DNA from 3 places in the Diaphorobacter sp. ED-3 genome. Region 2 is predicted to be linked to each of the others. Evidence: riboswitches for the same ligand, from Rfam matches in the RefSeq annotation. Region 2 holds a riboswitch; each other region holds the start of a gene.
The links. A riboswitch is a leader RNA that binds a small molecule or an ion and turns the genes downstream of it on or off. The one in region 2 is predicted to bind glycine.
Positions count from the first base shown of each region.

Region 1: it holds a riboswitch for glycine, as region 2 does, so the genes downstream of both, PCQ86_RS18160 (D-amino acid dehydrogenase) here and gcvT (glycine cleavage system aminomethyltransferase GcvT) in region 2, are expected to answer to the same signal.
Region 3: it holds a riboswitch for glycine, as region 2 does, so the genes downstream of both, PCQ86_RS02295 (D-amino acid dehydrogenase) here and gcvT (glycine cleavage system aminomethyltransferase GcvT) in region 2, are expected to answer to the same signal.

Region 1 covers NZ_CP115182.1:3,759,910-3,765,077, forward strand. Annotated here, with positions in the region: gene PCQ86_RS18150 (NAD(P)-binding domain-containing protein) at 1-1,413, shown strand, start outside; gene PCQ86_RS18155 (CMD domain-containing protein) at 1,410-2,519, shown strand; glycine riboswitch at 2,691-2,802, shown strand; gene PCQ86_RS18160 (D-amino acid dehydrogenase) at 2,896-4,206, shown strand; gene PCQ86_RS18165 (FIST signal transduction protein) at 4,278-5,168, opposite strand, start outside.
Region 2 covers NZ_CP115182.1:2,480,173-2,485,340, reverse strand. Annotated here, with positions in the region: gene gcvP (aminomethyl-transferring glycine dehydrogenase) at 1-1,242, opposite strand, end outside; gene gcvH (glycine cleavage system protein GcvH) at 1,311-1,685, opposite strand; gene gcvT (glycine cleavage system aminomethyltransferase GcvT) at 1,789-2,919, opposite strand; glycine riboswitch at 2,964-3,078, opposite strand; glycine riboswitch at 3,098-3,190, opposite strand; gene PCQ86_RS12150 (TRAP transporter large permease) at 3,197-4,474, opposite strand; gene PCQ86_RS12145 (TRAP transporter small permease) at 4,557-5,051, opposite strand; gene PCQ86_RS12140 (TRAP transporter substrate-binding protein) at 5,129-5,168, opposite strand, start outside.
Region 3 covers NZ_CP115182.1:468,693-473,860, forward strand. Annotated here, with positions in the region: gene PCQ86_RS02285 (IS5 family transposase) at 1-529, shown strand, start outside; gene PCQ86_RS02290 (trimeric intracellular cation channel family protein) at 893-1,531, shown strand; gene PCQ86_RS02295 (D-amino acid dehydrogenase) at 1,649-2,923, opposite strand; glycine riboswitch at 2,985-3,097, opposite strand; glycine riboswitch at 3,098-3,187, opposite strand; partial or broken gene PCQ86_RS02300 (amidohydrolase) at 3,198-4,111, opposite strand; gene PCQ86_RS02305 (AraC family transcriptional regulator) at 4,114-4,944, opposite strand; gene PCQ86_RS02310 (carboxymuconolactone decarboxylase family protein) at 5,052-5,168, shown strand, end outside.

The DNA of each region.
Region 1 (5,168 bases), 1.3 Mb from region 2:
CTGCTCACCCTCAACTGGCGTGCCCGCGCATGGCTGCCGCCACGCGCCCATGAAGGGCAGCCCGTCACCGACGTGCTCATCATCGGTGCCGGCCAGGCCGGCCTGGCGGCCAGCATGGCGCTGGCGCAGCAGGGCATTGCCGCCGTGCTGCTGGACCGCGCGCCCGCCGACTACGAGGGCCCCTGGGCCACCACGGCGCGCATGGACACGCTGCGCTCGCCCAAGGAGCTCACCGGCCCCGCGCTCGGCGTGCCCTCGCTCACCTTCCGCGCCTGGTTCGAGGCCCAGTGGGGCCGCGAGGCCTGGGCCGCGCTCGACAAGATCCCGCGCCTGCAGTGGATGGACTACCTGCGCTGGTACCGCCGCGTGACGCAGGCCGACGTGCGCAATGAACACACCGTCACCGCCGTGCACCCACGCGCCGAAGGCCTGGTGGCGGTGGACGTGCAGGCCCCCGCCGGCCACGCCACCTGGCTGGCGCGCCGCGTGGTGCTGGCCACGGGCCGCGACGGCCTGGGCGGCCCGCAGATCCCTGCCTTCATGCACGGCGTGCGCCACGCCGCACAGGGCGGCCTGTGGGCGCATTCGTCCGATGTGCTGGACTACGCCACGCTCAAGGGCAAGCGCGTGGGCGTGATCGGCATGGGCTCGTCCGCCATGGACAGCGCCGGCACGGCGCTGGAATGCGGCGCCGCCAGCGTGGACCTGATCGCGCGCCGCGCGGTGATGCCCACGGTGAACAAGTCCAAGGGCTCGGGCGTGCCCGGCCTCACGCAGGGGCACCACGACCTGCCCGACGCATGGAAGTGGCGCATCCGCCATTACATCAACGTGCAGCAGGTGCCGCCGCCGCACGGCAGCACGCTGCGCGTGTCGCGGCACGCCCATGCGTTCTTCCACTTCGGTTGCGCGGTGCAGGGCGTCACGCAGGTGGGCGACGCGCTGCACGTGGCGACGGCCAAGGGCACGTTTGCGTTCGACTTCCTGGTCCTCGCCACAGGCTTCGTGATCGACTGGGCACAAAAGCCCGAGTTCGCGCCGTTTGCGCGCCATGTGCGCACCTGGGGCGAGCGCTACCAGCCGCCCGCCGGCGATGAAGACCGCGAACTGTCCGACTCGCCCGACCTCGGCCCGGTGTTCGAATTCCGCGAGAAAGCCGCCGGCGCCTGCCCTGGCCTGGACCGCATCCACTGCTTCTGCTACCCGGCGGCGCTGTCACACGGCACGGTGTCGGGCGACATCCCCGCCATCAGCGACGGCGCACGGCGCCTGGCCAGCGGCATCGCCGGCCTGCTGTACCGCGAGGACGTGGAGCACCACTTCGCCGCGCTGCAGGCCTATGCCGAGCCCGAACTGCTCGGCGACGAATGGACGCCCGCCGACACCTCCCAACGCATCCTGCCTTCGCCATGACCGACACCATCGACCAACTCGCCCGCCTGGGCCATGCCCCCCATGCCCAGGCCGCGCGCCAACAGCGCGCCAAGGCCATCACCGCCACCCAGGCCTGCGAAGACCTGCTGCTCGCGCCCGCACTGCCCGGGGGCCTGGCGCTGGCCGAGCGCCTGTCCGTGGCCCAGGCCGTGGCGGCCGCCAGCGGCGTGGCAACGCTGGCCGACCATTACGGCGCGCGCCTGGCCGGCCTGCCAGCCCCGCTGGCGGATGCGCGCTGGCAAGCCATCACGCATTTCACGCAGCTGCTGGCCACGCAGCCCGCCGCGGCCGACCGCGCGGCCCTGCTCGCCCTGCCCCAGGCGGGCCTCGCCACGCCGGACGTGGTGCTGCTCGCGCAGCTCATCGGCTTCGTGGCCTACCAGGCGCGGTTGGTGGCCGGCGTGGCGGCGCTGGCCACCCTCGGCCCCGCGGGCACCGCAGCCGCGCCGGTCGCACCCGCCACGCCAGAAGCGCCCTTCGTGCACCCCGCCAACCTGCCCCCGCCCGGCGAGCCGCTGCGCCTGGCCGGCTACACCAGCGAGACGCTGGACTGGAAGGCCTGGCTGCCCGTGGTGGACCCCGCAACCGCCAGCGCCGAGCAGAACGCCGTGCTGGACGCCAGCCACCCCAAGGCACGCACGTCGGACTTCTACCTCGTGCTGGCGCACCAGCCCCGCGTGCTCGCCGAGCGCTCGGAGGCGTTCAACGCCATCATGTACGCGCCTGGCGGCCTGCCGCGCGCAGAGCGCGAGGTGGCCACCACCGTGGTCTCGCGCATCAACGGCTGCGTGTACTGCGCGTCGGTGCATGCGCAGCGCTTCGAGCAGCTGGCCAAGCGCAACGACGTGATCGCGCAGATCTTCGCCGACCCCGACAGCGCCGGCACCAACGCCCGCGAACGCGCCCTGGCGCAGGCCAGCGCCGCGCTCACGCGCGCGCCCGGTGCATTCGGGCCGCAGCACATCGCGCCGCTGCGCGCCGCGGGCCTGAGCAACCTGGAAATCCTGGACACGGTGCACGCCGCCGCGCTGTTCGCCTGGGCCAACCGCCTCATGCTCAACCTGGGCGAAGCGGTCTACCCCTGAGCATGCACGCAGCGCCCCGCCCTGAGAGCGTGTTCATGGTCTGAGGGTTAGCCCGCTGGGGACGCCGCGCCCGCGCCGCTACGATGGCCGGCGCAGGAGAGCAAACGGCTGCATGCCGTTTCACCGAAGGCGCAAACTCCCATACACGCTCAGGTTCCGTACTGCACACCCACACAGCCGTCTGGAGAGCCGCCACGCCCGCCGTGGCGCACCGAAGGAGCAAGTGCCGCGCACGGTCCCGCGCGGCATGAATCTCTCAGGTACCAAGGACAGGGGGAGCGGCAGCCAGGCCATGTCGTGCCCGCTGTTCGCTATTCATTCAATAGCTGCTCGCGCGCGCCCTGCCTGCGCAAACCTTGAAAAAGGCTTGTAAACCATGCGCGTGATCGTTCTCGGCGCCGGCGTCGTCGGCACCACCTCTGCGTACTTCCTCCAGCAACTCGGCCACGAGGTCACCGTCATCGACCGGCAGGCTGTGCCCGGTGCGGAAACCAGCTTCGCCAACGGCGGCCAGATCTCGGTCAGCCACGCCGAGCCCTGGGCCAACCCCGGCGCGCCGCTCAAGGTGCTGCAGTGGCTGGGCAAAGAGGATGCGCCGCTGTTGTTTCGCCTGCGCGCGGACATGCGCCAGTGGCTTTGGGGCCTGCAATTCCTGCGCGAATGCACGCCCGCGCGCACGCGCCACAACATCGAGCAGATCGTGAGCCTGGGCAGCTACAGCCGCAGCACGCTGCAGCAACTGCGCACCGACACGGGCCTGCAGTACGACCAGCGCACGCAGGGCATCCTGCACTTCTACACCAGCGCCCAGGAGTTCGACGCCGCGCTGGCGCCCGCCGAGCAGATGCGTGCGCTGGGCTGCCACCGCCGCGTGGTGGATGCCGACGAGGCCGTGCGCATCGAGCCGGCCCTGGCCCACGTCCGCCCGCAGCTGGCGGGCGCCACCTACACGGCGGAGGACGAGTCCGGTGACGCCCACCTGTTCACGCGCGCGCTGGCCGGCGTGGCCCAGGCCGCGGGCGTGCAATTCCGCCTGGGTTGCCACATCACCGCGCTGCACCCGGCGGGCGGCGCCATCGACCATGTGGAGGTCACCAACGAGGCCGGCGGCTACGAGCGCTTGCGCGGCGACGCCTACGTGCTGGCGCTGGGCGCATTCAGCCCGCTGCTGGCCCAGCCCCTGGGCCTGCGCCTGCCGATCTACCCGGCCAAGGGCTATTCGGTGACGCTGCCGGTGCGCGACACGGCCGCCGCCTACCAGGTGAGCCTGACGGACGACGAGTACAAGCTGGTCTTCTCGCGCTACACCAGCGCGCAGGGCGACCGGCTGCGCATCGCGGGGACGGCCGAGCTCAACGGCTACGAGCGCGCACTGAACGCCGTGCGCTGCGAAGCCATCGTGCGGCGCGTGGAGCAGCTCTTTCCCGGCGCGGGCGATGCGAGCCAGGCGCAGTTCTGGAGCGGCCTGCGCCCCGCCACGCCGAGCAACGTGCCGCTGATCGGCAAGACGCGCTACGGCAACCTGTTCCTGAACACCGGCCACGGCACGCTGGGCTGGACCCACGCCTGCGGCTCGGGCAAGTCCATCGCGCGCATCGTGAGCGGGCTGGAGCCGGAGCTGGACTTCGCGTTCTGCGGCCTGCCGCGCCCTGCTGCGGCGCCCCGCCCCGCCGTCATCGGCGTTTGAGCAAGCGCCACGGCGCTATGCATTGCATAGCTGCTTGCGCTTGGTGGACGGGCGCTAGAGGCCAAAAAGGCTTATAAAGCCCCGTCCGGCGCGACGAACACCGTCAGCACGCCCGTGTAGCCATAGAGCCGGTGCGCGGCGATTTCGCCGCCGGCGAAGAAGCCCGCCAGGGGCACGTCGCCCAGCGCATGGCGCACGATCTGCAGCTCGGCGCTGGGCCCACCGAAGTGCGGCCCGCCGCGGCCCGAGCAACTCACATACAGCGCACCGCAAATGCGCCGGCCGCCCGTCGGCTCGGCATGCGGCGCGCTGCCTGCGGCGGGCAGCGCCTGCGCCTCTTCGAGCTGGGGCGATAGCTCCTCACGGATCTCGGCGCAGATGCGCATCAGGTCGGCACGGGCCGCGCCGACGTTGCGCTGGCAGAAGGCCAGGCGCATGCCCACCTCGACATGGTCACCCAGCGCCACGCCGCTGCGCGTCGCGTCCAGCCCGACGATGTGGCGCACGCGCGTGTCGGCGCCAAAGTGGCCCGTGCGCTGGCGCTGCGGTGCGTCCGCGTCCTCCAGCCCTGCCAGCGTGGCGCGCACGGCGCGCAGCGCGGCCTGGGCGTCGCCCTGCAGCGTCACGCCCAGCGTGTCCAGCAGCACGTCCAGCGCGGGCTCGCCGTCCAGCTCCAGCACCACGTTGTCCTGCGCGGCGGTGATGACCGCCTGCGCGCCGATGGGCTGGCAGCCCTGCGTGACGCGCGAGACCAGTTCCACCTGCGCATCAAAGGCCACGCCCGACAGGCCGCCGTGCAGCACGCCGTCGCCCTCGCCGCCGGCGGGCAGCGCCAGCTGCACCTGCGCCCCGCGGCTGGCCACCACGCCGCCAAACAGGTAGCCGCTACTGGTGCGGCCCGCCATCTCGGCCACCAGGTCCGCCAGTTCGGGTGTCTGCCCGTCCGCATGCACCAGCGCCGT
Region 2 (5,168 bases):
GACTGCGCGAGCAGCTATTGAATCCGTAGCATCCTTGGTGTGCAGGCTGAGTGTGTCGAAGGCCGAGCCATGGTGGCGGCTGGTGAACCCCAGCTGCGCCAGGCCGCGGCTCAGGATGGCGGTGAAGCGCGCCACGCGGCGGGCGATGCGCGTGAGGCCCTCGGGGCCGTGGTACACGGCGTACATGCTGGCGATCACGGCCGGCAGCACCTGGGCCGTGCAGATGTTGCTCGTGGCCTTTTCGCGGCGGATGTGCTGCTCCCGCGTTTGCAGCGCCAGGCGGTAGGCAGGCTTGCCGTGCACGTCCACGCTCACGCCCACCAGGCGGCCGGGCAGACTGCGCTTGAATTCGTCGCGGCAGGCCATGAAGGCGGCGTGCGGTCCGCCGGCGCCCATGGGCATGCCAAAGCGCTGGGTGGAGCCCACCACGATGTCGGCGTCCCACTCGCCGGGGGCCTTGAGCAGCGTGAGCGCCAGCAGGTCGGTAGCGAAGATGGCGGCGGCCTGCTTGGCGTGGATGGCGTCCACGTCGGCCTGCCAGTCCTGCACCCAGCCGCTGCTGGCAGGGTACTGGATGAGGGCGGCGAAGAAGTCGCCGGCCAGGGCCGCCTGCCATTCCTCCTGGGAATTGGCCACCACCACGGTGATGCCGATGGGGGCGGCGCGGGTCTGGATGACTTCGATGGTCTGCGGGTGCGCATCGCCTGCCACGATGAAGACGTCGCTCTTGGACTTGACCGAGCGCTTGGCCAGCGTCATGGCCTCGGCGGCAGCGGTGGCCTCGTCGAGCATGGAGGCGTTGGCGATGGGCATGGCCGTGAGGTCGCACACCATGGTCTGGAAGTTGAGCAGCGCCTCCATGCGGCCCTGGGAGATCTCGGCCTGGTAGGGCGTGTAGGCCGTGTACCAGGCAGGGTTTTCCAGTACGTTGCGCAGGATGACGCCCGGCGTGTGCGTGCCGTAGTAGCCCTGGCCGATGAAGCTCTTGAGGATGCGGTTCTTCGACGCAATGGCCTGGAGTTCAGCCAGCGCTGCGGCCTCGGTGGCCGGCGCGGGCAGGTCCATGGGGCGCTGGCGCGCAATGGAGCGCGGCACGATGGAATCAATGAGCGCTCGGCGCGAGGCCTCGCCGATCACCGACAGCATGTGTGCTTCGTCGGCGGCGTCGATGCCAATGTGGCGGGGCAGGAATTCAGCGGCGTTTTCAAGCGCCGCCAGGGGCAGGGGGGAGGGCATCTGCATGGCGAGGGACCAGTCTCAAGAGCGATGGGGCGGTGCGGCGGCGCCGTGTGCACGGCGCCGCGGGTGCATCAGGCGTTCTGGGCGAAGGCGGTATAGGCCGTTTCGTCCATCAGGCCGGCGAGCTGGCCGGCGTCGCTGAGCTTGACCTTGAAGAACCAGCCGGCGCCCAGCGGGTCGGAGTTGGCCAGGGACGGGTCGGCGCGCAAGGCCTCGTTGACCTCGACGATTTCGCCGGACACGGGCATGTAGACATCGGCAGCGGCCTTGACGGACTCGACCACACCGGCCACGTCGCCCTGGGCAAAGGTGGTGCCCACCGCGGGCAGGTCCACGAACACCACATCGCCCAACGCATCCTGCGCGTGGACGGTGATGCCGACGACGGCCGCGGCCGGGTCGGCTGCGTTGATCCATTCATGGTCTTTGGAAAACTGGATGCTCATGAGGGGCTCCGGGAAGAAGAGGTGGAAGGAAAAGGTTTGAGAGTGGTCAGCCCGCACTGTAGCCGGGCTGACCTGGGCGCGGTGGCAGTTCGCCGTGGTGAATTCAGCCGCGGTAGTAGCGTGTGGGAACAAAGGGCGTGGCAGCCACTTCCATGGGCACGGCCTTGCCGCGCACCATGGCGTTCACACGGGTGCCGGGGGCGGCATGGGCGGGCATTACGTAGGCCAGGGCGATGGGCTTGTCGGCAGTGGGGGCCAGCAGGCCGCTGGTGACTTCGCCGATGCGCTCGCCCGACTCGTTTTGCAACTCGGTGTGCTCACGCACGGGCACGCGCTCCAGCGCCACCAGGCCCACGCGCTTGCGCGTGAGGGTGGCCGGGCTGTCGATCTGGGCCAGCATCTTGTCGGCACCGGGAAAACCGCCAGCGCGCGCGCCGCCTGTACGGCGCACCTTCTGGATGGCCCAGTTCAGGCCGGCTTCGGGTGGGGTGGTGGTGGTGTCGATGTCGTTGCCATATAGGCACAAGCCGGCTTCCAGGCGCAGCGAATTGCGTGCGCCCAGGCCGATGGGCTTGACCTCGGGCTGGGCCAGCAGCGTGCGCGCCAGGGCCTCGGCCTGCGTGGCGGGCACCGAGATCTCGAAGCCGTCCTCTCCGGTGTAGCCGCTGCGCGTCACGAAGCACTGCGCCCCGGCGATGTCGAAATGCCCGCCGGTCATGAACACCAGTTTGTCCACGCCTGGTGCCAGACGCGCGAGCACCGCAGCCGCCTGTGGGCCCTGCAGCGCGAGCAGGGCCTGGTCGGGCATGGGAATCACCTGGCAGCGTTGGCCGATGCGCTCCTGGATGTGGGCAATGTCGCCCACCTTGCAGGCGCCGTTGACGATCACGAAGAGTTCGCCCTGAGCCATGCGGAAGAACATGAGGTCGTCGATGATGCCGCCCTCGTCATTGAGGAGCAGGCCGTAGCGCTGCTTGCCCACGGGCAGGTCGACCACGTCCACGGGCATCAGCGTCTCGAATGCTGCTGCGGCGTCAGGGCCGACCAGCTTGAGCTGCCCCATGTGCGACACGTCAAACAGGCCGGCCGCCGTGCGCGTGTGGTGGTGCTCGGCCATCAGGCCCATGGGGTATTGCACGGGCATGGAGTAGCCGGCGAAGGGCACCATGCGGGCGCCCAGTTCGATGTGCAGGGCGTTGAGGGGAGTGGTGAGCAGGTCGGACATGGCGGACATGGCAATGGGCGAAGGCAAATGGTGGAGCGATCTCTCGATCGCCGATTTGCCCCGCTGTCCGCTTTACCTGAGAGATTCACCCCGCCTGCATGGCATGTCGCGGGGCTTGCTCCTTCGGTGGGCCGCATGCTGCTGCGGCCTCTCTCCAGCAAGGGAAACACCCGCATCCCTGCGGGCGTGTCGCCAGTCCTTTTGCCTGAGCGTTCGGCTGCTGCCTGCGCCTTCGGCGGCCCGGCCCTGGGGGGCGCGGACTCTCTCCTGACGGGACGGATTCTATCTATTTTGCGTACACGAGATCACGCAGGGCCAGTGAAAGCGATGGCACGTAGGTGATGACCAGGAGGCACAGCAGGACCACGCCCACGAACGGCAACAGGTGGGCGACGATGCGATCCAGGGAGATGCGCGCCACCGTGCATGCCGCGAACAGGTTCACGCCAAAGGGCGGCGTGATCATGCCGAGCGCCAGGTTCACCACCATGATCAGCCCGAAGTGCACCGGGTCCACGCCGAAGTGCTGGGCCACCGGCGCCAGGATCGGCGCCAGCACGATGATGGCGGCGCTGGTCTCGATGAACATGCCGATCACGAACAGCGCGGCATTCACGCCCAGCAGGAACAGCGCGGGCGACTGCAGCACCTCCTGCAGCCAGCGGCCGATGGCGTCCGGCACGCCAGCGCGCGTGATGAGGAAGGCAAACAGGCCCGCATTGGCAATGATGAACATGATCACCGCCGACGAGATGGCCGACTTGCGCAGGATGGCGAACAGGTCCGCGACGCGGATCTCGCGGTAGATCAGCATGCCCACCACCAGCGCGTAGAACACGGCCACGGCAGAGGCCTCGGTGGGCGTGAACACGCCGCCGTAGATGCCGCCCAGGATGATGACTGGCATCAGCAGTGCCCAGCCCGCCTGCAGCAGCGCGCGGCCGAAGGGCATGCGCCCGTCGCCGTCATGCTTGCCCCAGCCCTTGTACTTGCAATACACCCAGACGAACAGCATCAGCGCACCGCTGATGAGGATGCCGGGGCCGAAGCCGGCAATGAACAGCTCACCAATCGACACCTCGGCCGCCACACCGTACAGGATCATGGGGATGGATGGAGGGATGATCACACCCAGCTCGGCACTGGTGGCCTGCAGCGCGGCCGCGTAGCTGGTGGGGTAGCCATGCTTGATGAGCGCAGGAATCAGGATGGCGCCGATGGCGAACGTGGTCGCCACCGATGACCCTGAGACGGCCGCGAAGATCATGCAGGTGAGCACGCAGGTCATGGGCAGGCCGCCCTGCACGCCGCCCACGATGCTCTTGGCAAACTCCACGAGCCGTCGCGAGATGCCGCCGGTCTCCATGAGGTTGCCCGCCAGGATGAAGAACGGAATGGCTGCGAGCGGAAACTTGTTGATGGAGGCGAACATCTCCTTCACGGAGATCAGCATGTTGGCGTTCGCCACCTGGATGCCCAGGATGGAGGCCAGCCCGATGGAGACGGCCACGGAGATGGTGAGCGCGAAGCACAGCACCATGGTGGAGATCATGACCGTGGTCATAGGGCCCCAACGCGCGTCATTTCATGTACCCGCCGCCCCCCGAGGGGGCCGCTCGCTTGCTTGAGGCGGCTCTGCGCGGCGCTCATTGGGCAGTCTCCAGTTCATGGCGCTGCGGGTCGATCAGATTGCCCACGATGCCGAGGATGCTGAACAGCCCACCCACGGGCATGGCCAGATAGGCCCAGAACATCGAAACCGACTCCAGCCCTGCCATCGACTGCACGCCGCCGCGGCGCGCGTAGTCCCACCCCCACCAGATGATCACGGCGATGAGCGCCAGCGCTGCCAGGCACACCACCCAGTCCAGCACGCGGCGCAGCGGGCGCGGGCTCCAGCGGTAGAGCACGTCGACGCTGACCATGGCGCCCTGCCGGAATGCCATGGGAATCGCCAGAAACACCATCCAGATCAGGCTGAAGCGGATCAGCACCTCGGTCCACTCGGCCGGCTCTTCGAAAACGAAACGCATCAGGATCTGGAACATGCCGAGCGCCGAGGCCAGCGCCAGCATGGCGCAGGCGCCCCACATGGCGACGGCGGTGCTCCAGCGCTCGCAGGAGAGGAAGAAGGTTTTCATGCGCACTCACGAAAATATGAATAAAAACGCCCGTGGCACATGATCCACGGGCGGTAGCAGCTACTGAAAAGTGAGCGTCACTTGTAGTTGCGGATCTTGTCGAGGTTGGCCTTGCCG
Region 3 (5,168 bases), 2.0 Mb from region 2:
ACCGAGTTCCACCAAGAACAAGGGCAGAAAGCGCGATCCAGAGATGCACTCCAGCCAAAAGGGCAACGAGTGGCACTTTGGCATGAAGGCCCATATCGGCGTGGACGCGGACTCTGGGCTGGTGCACACCGTCATCGGCACCTCGGGCAACGTGTCTGATGTGGTGGAAGGCAACAGTTTGCTCCATGGTCAGGAGACAGACGTCTTTGGGGATGCGGGCTACCAAGGCGCACACAAGCGCCCCGATGCCAGCAAAGACGTCACTTGGCATGTGGCGATGCGCCCAGGCAAACGCAAAGAGCTGGACAAAGAGAACAACCCCGTTGATGCGCTCATAGACCAAGTGGAGAAGATCAAGGCCAGCATCCGGGCCAAGGTGGAACACCCCTTCAGGGTGATCAAACGACAGTTTGGCTATACCAAGGTGCGTTACCGGGGGCTCAAGAAGAACACGTTGCAGCTCAAGACGCTGTTTGCACTATCGAACCTGTGGATGGTGCGCCACCAACTGCTGGCGGCGCAGGGATGAGTGCGTCTGCAAACAGGCCAGAGGCCGCAAAAGCGGCGCGAATGACCAGAAATGGCGTGAGAAATGGCGCGAAGACGCGAGCAAAACGGCTGCAATTGCGCCATCTAAAAAAACGGACCGGTAGCACTTACTAATCCGAGTTGTTCAGGACATCCTTAGACGCTTTGCTTAGTGCGCGAATCAAAAAAATTTTTTTGAGACCATGCACTGACATCGAACTGTGACAGCCCTAATTATTCGAGCTCAATTTTTAAAGTCGAACTGTTGTAGACCAGTAGCCTATAAAATTAAAAACGTGGAATTTACAGTGCGATTGAATTTGCTTTAGCTATGAAAACTTTAAATTGGTGACATAAATTTTCAATGTATTTACTTCAATCATGGGGGGACACCCTACATTTGATAGTCGAGTTGTTAGCGACCGCTGCATTTGCGTTGTCTGGACTGATGAAAGCTGCGGGTAAAAAGCTCGATGCGGTGGGCATTTGTGTTGTGGCTTTTCTGGCAGCTTTTGGAGGTGGCACCTTGCGCGACTTGCTGCTTGATCAACGCCCGTTTTTTTGGGTGCAACATACCGAAATGCTTTGGGGCGTATTGGCCTTGTGCGTATTTGCTATGGTCTTCATGCGACAGCGGCATTTTGAAGTAACTGAAAGAACAATACTCTGGCCCGACGCGCTGGGCTTGGGACTATTTACTGCGACGGGAGTTCACCTCGCCTTGCAGTCACTCATGCCGCCAGTAGTCGCCGTCTTAATGGGCCTGATCACGGGTGTTTTTGGTGGTGTGCTGCGTGACATGGTTTGCAATGAAATTCCCACGGCTTTCAAAGACCACCGCCCCTACGCGGTGTGTTCTTTTGCTGGTGGCTGGACTTACGTGGTCCTTTGGACATTAGATGCTCCAGACTGGATGGCCTTACTGGGGTGCTTATTTGTTACTGTGTGCCTTCGCGCACTGGCACTGTGGCGCAACTGGCAACTGCCGGCTTGGCGGGCTTGAATGTTAAAAAACTATAACCAATGATGAGGTTGTTTAATTTTTTAGAAAATCACCAACTAAGTTAAGAAAAAAAGCAGTAGAGAGCCGCAAGACCCCTACTGCTTATTATTTTGAACTCTAAATGTTGCCAGCAGCAACTGCATGCAAGTTCATTGAATATCCTGATTTCTTTGCTGCAGCTTTGACGATGGTGTCTGACACCAGCTCAGCTGTCACGGCTGATAACGTCCAACCCAAGTGCCCATGCCCGGTGTTGTAAAAAACATTGGGAGTTCTACCTTGACCCACCCGAGGCATCATGTTGGGCATCATAGGGCGCAAGCCTGCCCAAGGCACTACAGAGCGTGTGTTAACGCGGGGAAAACATTGTTCCACCCATTCAATCAATGGGCGGATGCGGTCTGCGCGAATGTCACGGTTCACGCCATTGAATTCGGCAGTGCCTGCAACGCGGAAACGGTTGAGGCCTAAGCGGCTGGTGACCAACTTGGTTTCGTCATCCAGTAAGCTCACGGTGGGGGCACCCAATTGACTTTCTTCATCGTTCAAGTTGACGGTGATGGAGTAGCCTTTGACGGGGTAGATGTTCACGCGATCGCCTAGCTGAGCTGCAAAGTCACGGCTGCCCACTCCTGCACACACCACCACGCTATCAAAGGTATGCAGGCTTGGGGTGGCGTCTTGTTGTGTCACGGTGATGACAGCTTGTTGGCCATCGCTTTGAATCGACGTCACATCTTGACCATACAGCGTGTGCACGCCGAGTCGTGATGCCGCATTTGCTAGTCCATTGGTGAATTTGTGAATGTCTCCCGTGGAATCGCTCTCAGTGAAGTAGCCACCGTAGTAGGTGCCTGCCAATGTCGGCTCGATGGCTTTCATTTCAGCTGGGGTCACGGCATAGCGAGGTAGGCCCCCCTTGGCCAGCATGACTGACACTTTGCCTGCATGGTCGAACCCTTTTTTGTCACGGTAAATGTGCAGGATGCCTTCCTTCTTCAGGTCGAAATCAATGCCTTCTTCCTGCGCCCAAGTAAACAAGTGTTTGCGGGCTGCGACTGCTAAGCGAGCTGTCTCAACCGTGTTGCGCTCGTAATGGGGCATCGCAGCAATGAACTCTGCAAACCAGGAGAGTTTGTGCCACGTAGGTGCTGGGTTGACCAGCAGCGGCGCATCACTTTTGAGCATCCACTTTAGCCCTTTGAGGATGGTGGACCAATGCGTCCAAACTTCTGCATTAGATGCAGAGAGTTGCCCTCCGTTTGCGAATGATGTTTCCATCGCAGCATAGCGATGGCGTTCAAACAAGGTAACGGAAAAGCCGCGTTTTGCCAAGGCATAAGCTGTTGTGACGCCCGTGATGCCGCCGCCAATAACTGCGATTGTTTTCATAGTGAATGAGCTTTCAAAAACGTCAAAGTGTTGAGCACCAACAAGCCCTGTGCATGGCTGGTGCACCCCCTCTGTTTAGAACCTGAGAGATTCGTGGTCCATCGTGTTCAATGCAACCACTTGCTCCTGCGGTGTGCCGGGTGACTAAGACCAGCAACTCTTCAGAGATATCAACGATTCAAACCGGTCCTTTTGCCTGAGAGTTTCCGGGGTGGTTGCTCCTTCGGCGTCGCGATTTAACGCGATCTCTCCCGATCTGAATTTCATAAAAAAACTACGCCAGAAAGCGCTCAGTCAACGCGACCCAGAACGCAGCACCCACAGGTATGTTGCGGTCTTCAAAATCGTAATTGGGGTTGTGCACCATGCAGGCCCCGTGACCTCCGTTAGTTGCATCGCCATTCCCGATGAATAGATAGCTGCCTGGCACTTTGTCGAGCATGTAGGCGAAGTCTTCACTGGCGGTGAGCGGTTCAGTTTGGAGCACCACGTTATCTGCGCCTACCAACGCCACCGCCACTTCGCGGGCTATTCCCGTCTCAATAGGGGTATTGACCAGCACCGGGTAACCGGGCAAAAACTCGACTTTTGCGGTCACGCCAAAACTTTTCGCCTGTAACTCAACGAGCTCCACAATGCGATTGCGCAACAACTCTCGCACATCCCGATCCAGCGCCCGTACGCTAAGCTTTAACGTGGCGTTTTGGGGGATGACGTTGTTGACCACACCCGACTGAAAAGAGCCGACCGTGATCACGGCCATGTGCAGTGGGGGTACGTTGCGTGAAACGATGGTTTGTAGCGCCATGACAATTGCCGAACCCGCAACGACCGGGTCAGCACTCTGGTGCGGCATGGCACCATGGCCGCCTTTACCTTCAATGTGCACCAGAATGTTTTCGCTGGACGCCATGGTTGCGCCTTCGCGCAATAACAACTGACCTGGCCGAAAGCCCGGCAGGTTGTGCATGGCAAAGATTGCGTCGCAGGGGAAGCGGTCAAACAGGCCGTCTTCAATCATCTTGCGCGCCCCCCCAAGCTTTCTTCAGCGGGCTGAAAGATCAAATTCAGCGTGCCATCAAACGTGGTGGACTTTGCAATATGTTCGGCCGCAGCCAGCAGCATTGCGGTGTGTCCGTCGTGGCCGCAGGCATGCATCAAACCCGCATGGCAACTGGCATGGGGCAGCCTCAGTCCTGATCGGTGTGCGTTTGCAGCCAGGCAAGTGGCGGCATGCCGACGCGGTGGGTGAAAGCGCGGGTAAGCGCTACAGCGCTGGCGTAACCCACCATGGGCGCAATGGACTTGAGCGGCTTGCCTCGTTTGAGCAAACCCTTGACTACTGTGATGCGCCAGGCCGTGAGGTAGTCGAGCGCGGTCAGGCCCGACACCTCTCGAAAGTGATTGGCAAAGCGTGCGCGCGACATGCCTGCGGTTTCGGCCAACGATTCCAGCGTCCATGCATGGCCGGGCCGGTCGTGCATGGACGTGACCGCTTTGGACAAACGTGGGTCGCCCAGCGCCGCCAGGATGCCGGTGGTGACCGATGAAATGTCAAGCAGGTGGCGCAGCAACAAGATGAGCAGGTATTCCATCAACAGGTCCAGCGCAGCTTGCCGACCACACTTTTCGTCAAAGGCTTCCTGGAACAACAGGTCCAACGCGGGTGAAAGACTGGACGACTGGTTCAGCGGAATCACCAGCACCTCGGGCATGGCAGAGATCAGCGCGCCTCGGGCCTCGTCGCCCAGATCGACAGACGCACACACCAGGTCAACACCGTCGGCGCTATCGGGCACCAGCCGGTGGGCAGAACTCTGCGGGAAAAACAACAAACTGGGCTCTTCAACCCTGCTGGCGCGCCCATGCCGGTCGATCACGCTCATGGTGCCCCTGCGCATCAAATGCACATGGCCCACATGAGCTTCGGCCTCAAAGGCGGAGATCTGGCACAGGTTGCCCGAATAGAACACGCGTGCGCTGGGCACCGAGCGGGCAAACAAAGGTGAAAGTCGGTCCATGGCGGCGCTTGATACTTTGGGTATGCTTTCTTGTACTTTCAGTGATTATACGTATCGCACAATTCACTGGTGCATGTCGCACAGCCATTCAAAACGAGAGTTTCACCATGACACGTATCGCACCTGTATCACTTGCCCAAGCCGACGCCACCACCCAAGCCACCCTCAACGGCGTCAAGGCCAAGCTCGGCATGGTACCCAACCTGTTTGCCACCTTCGCCCAG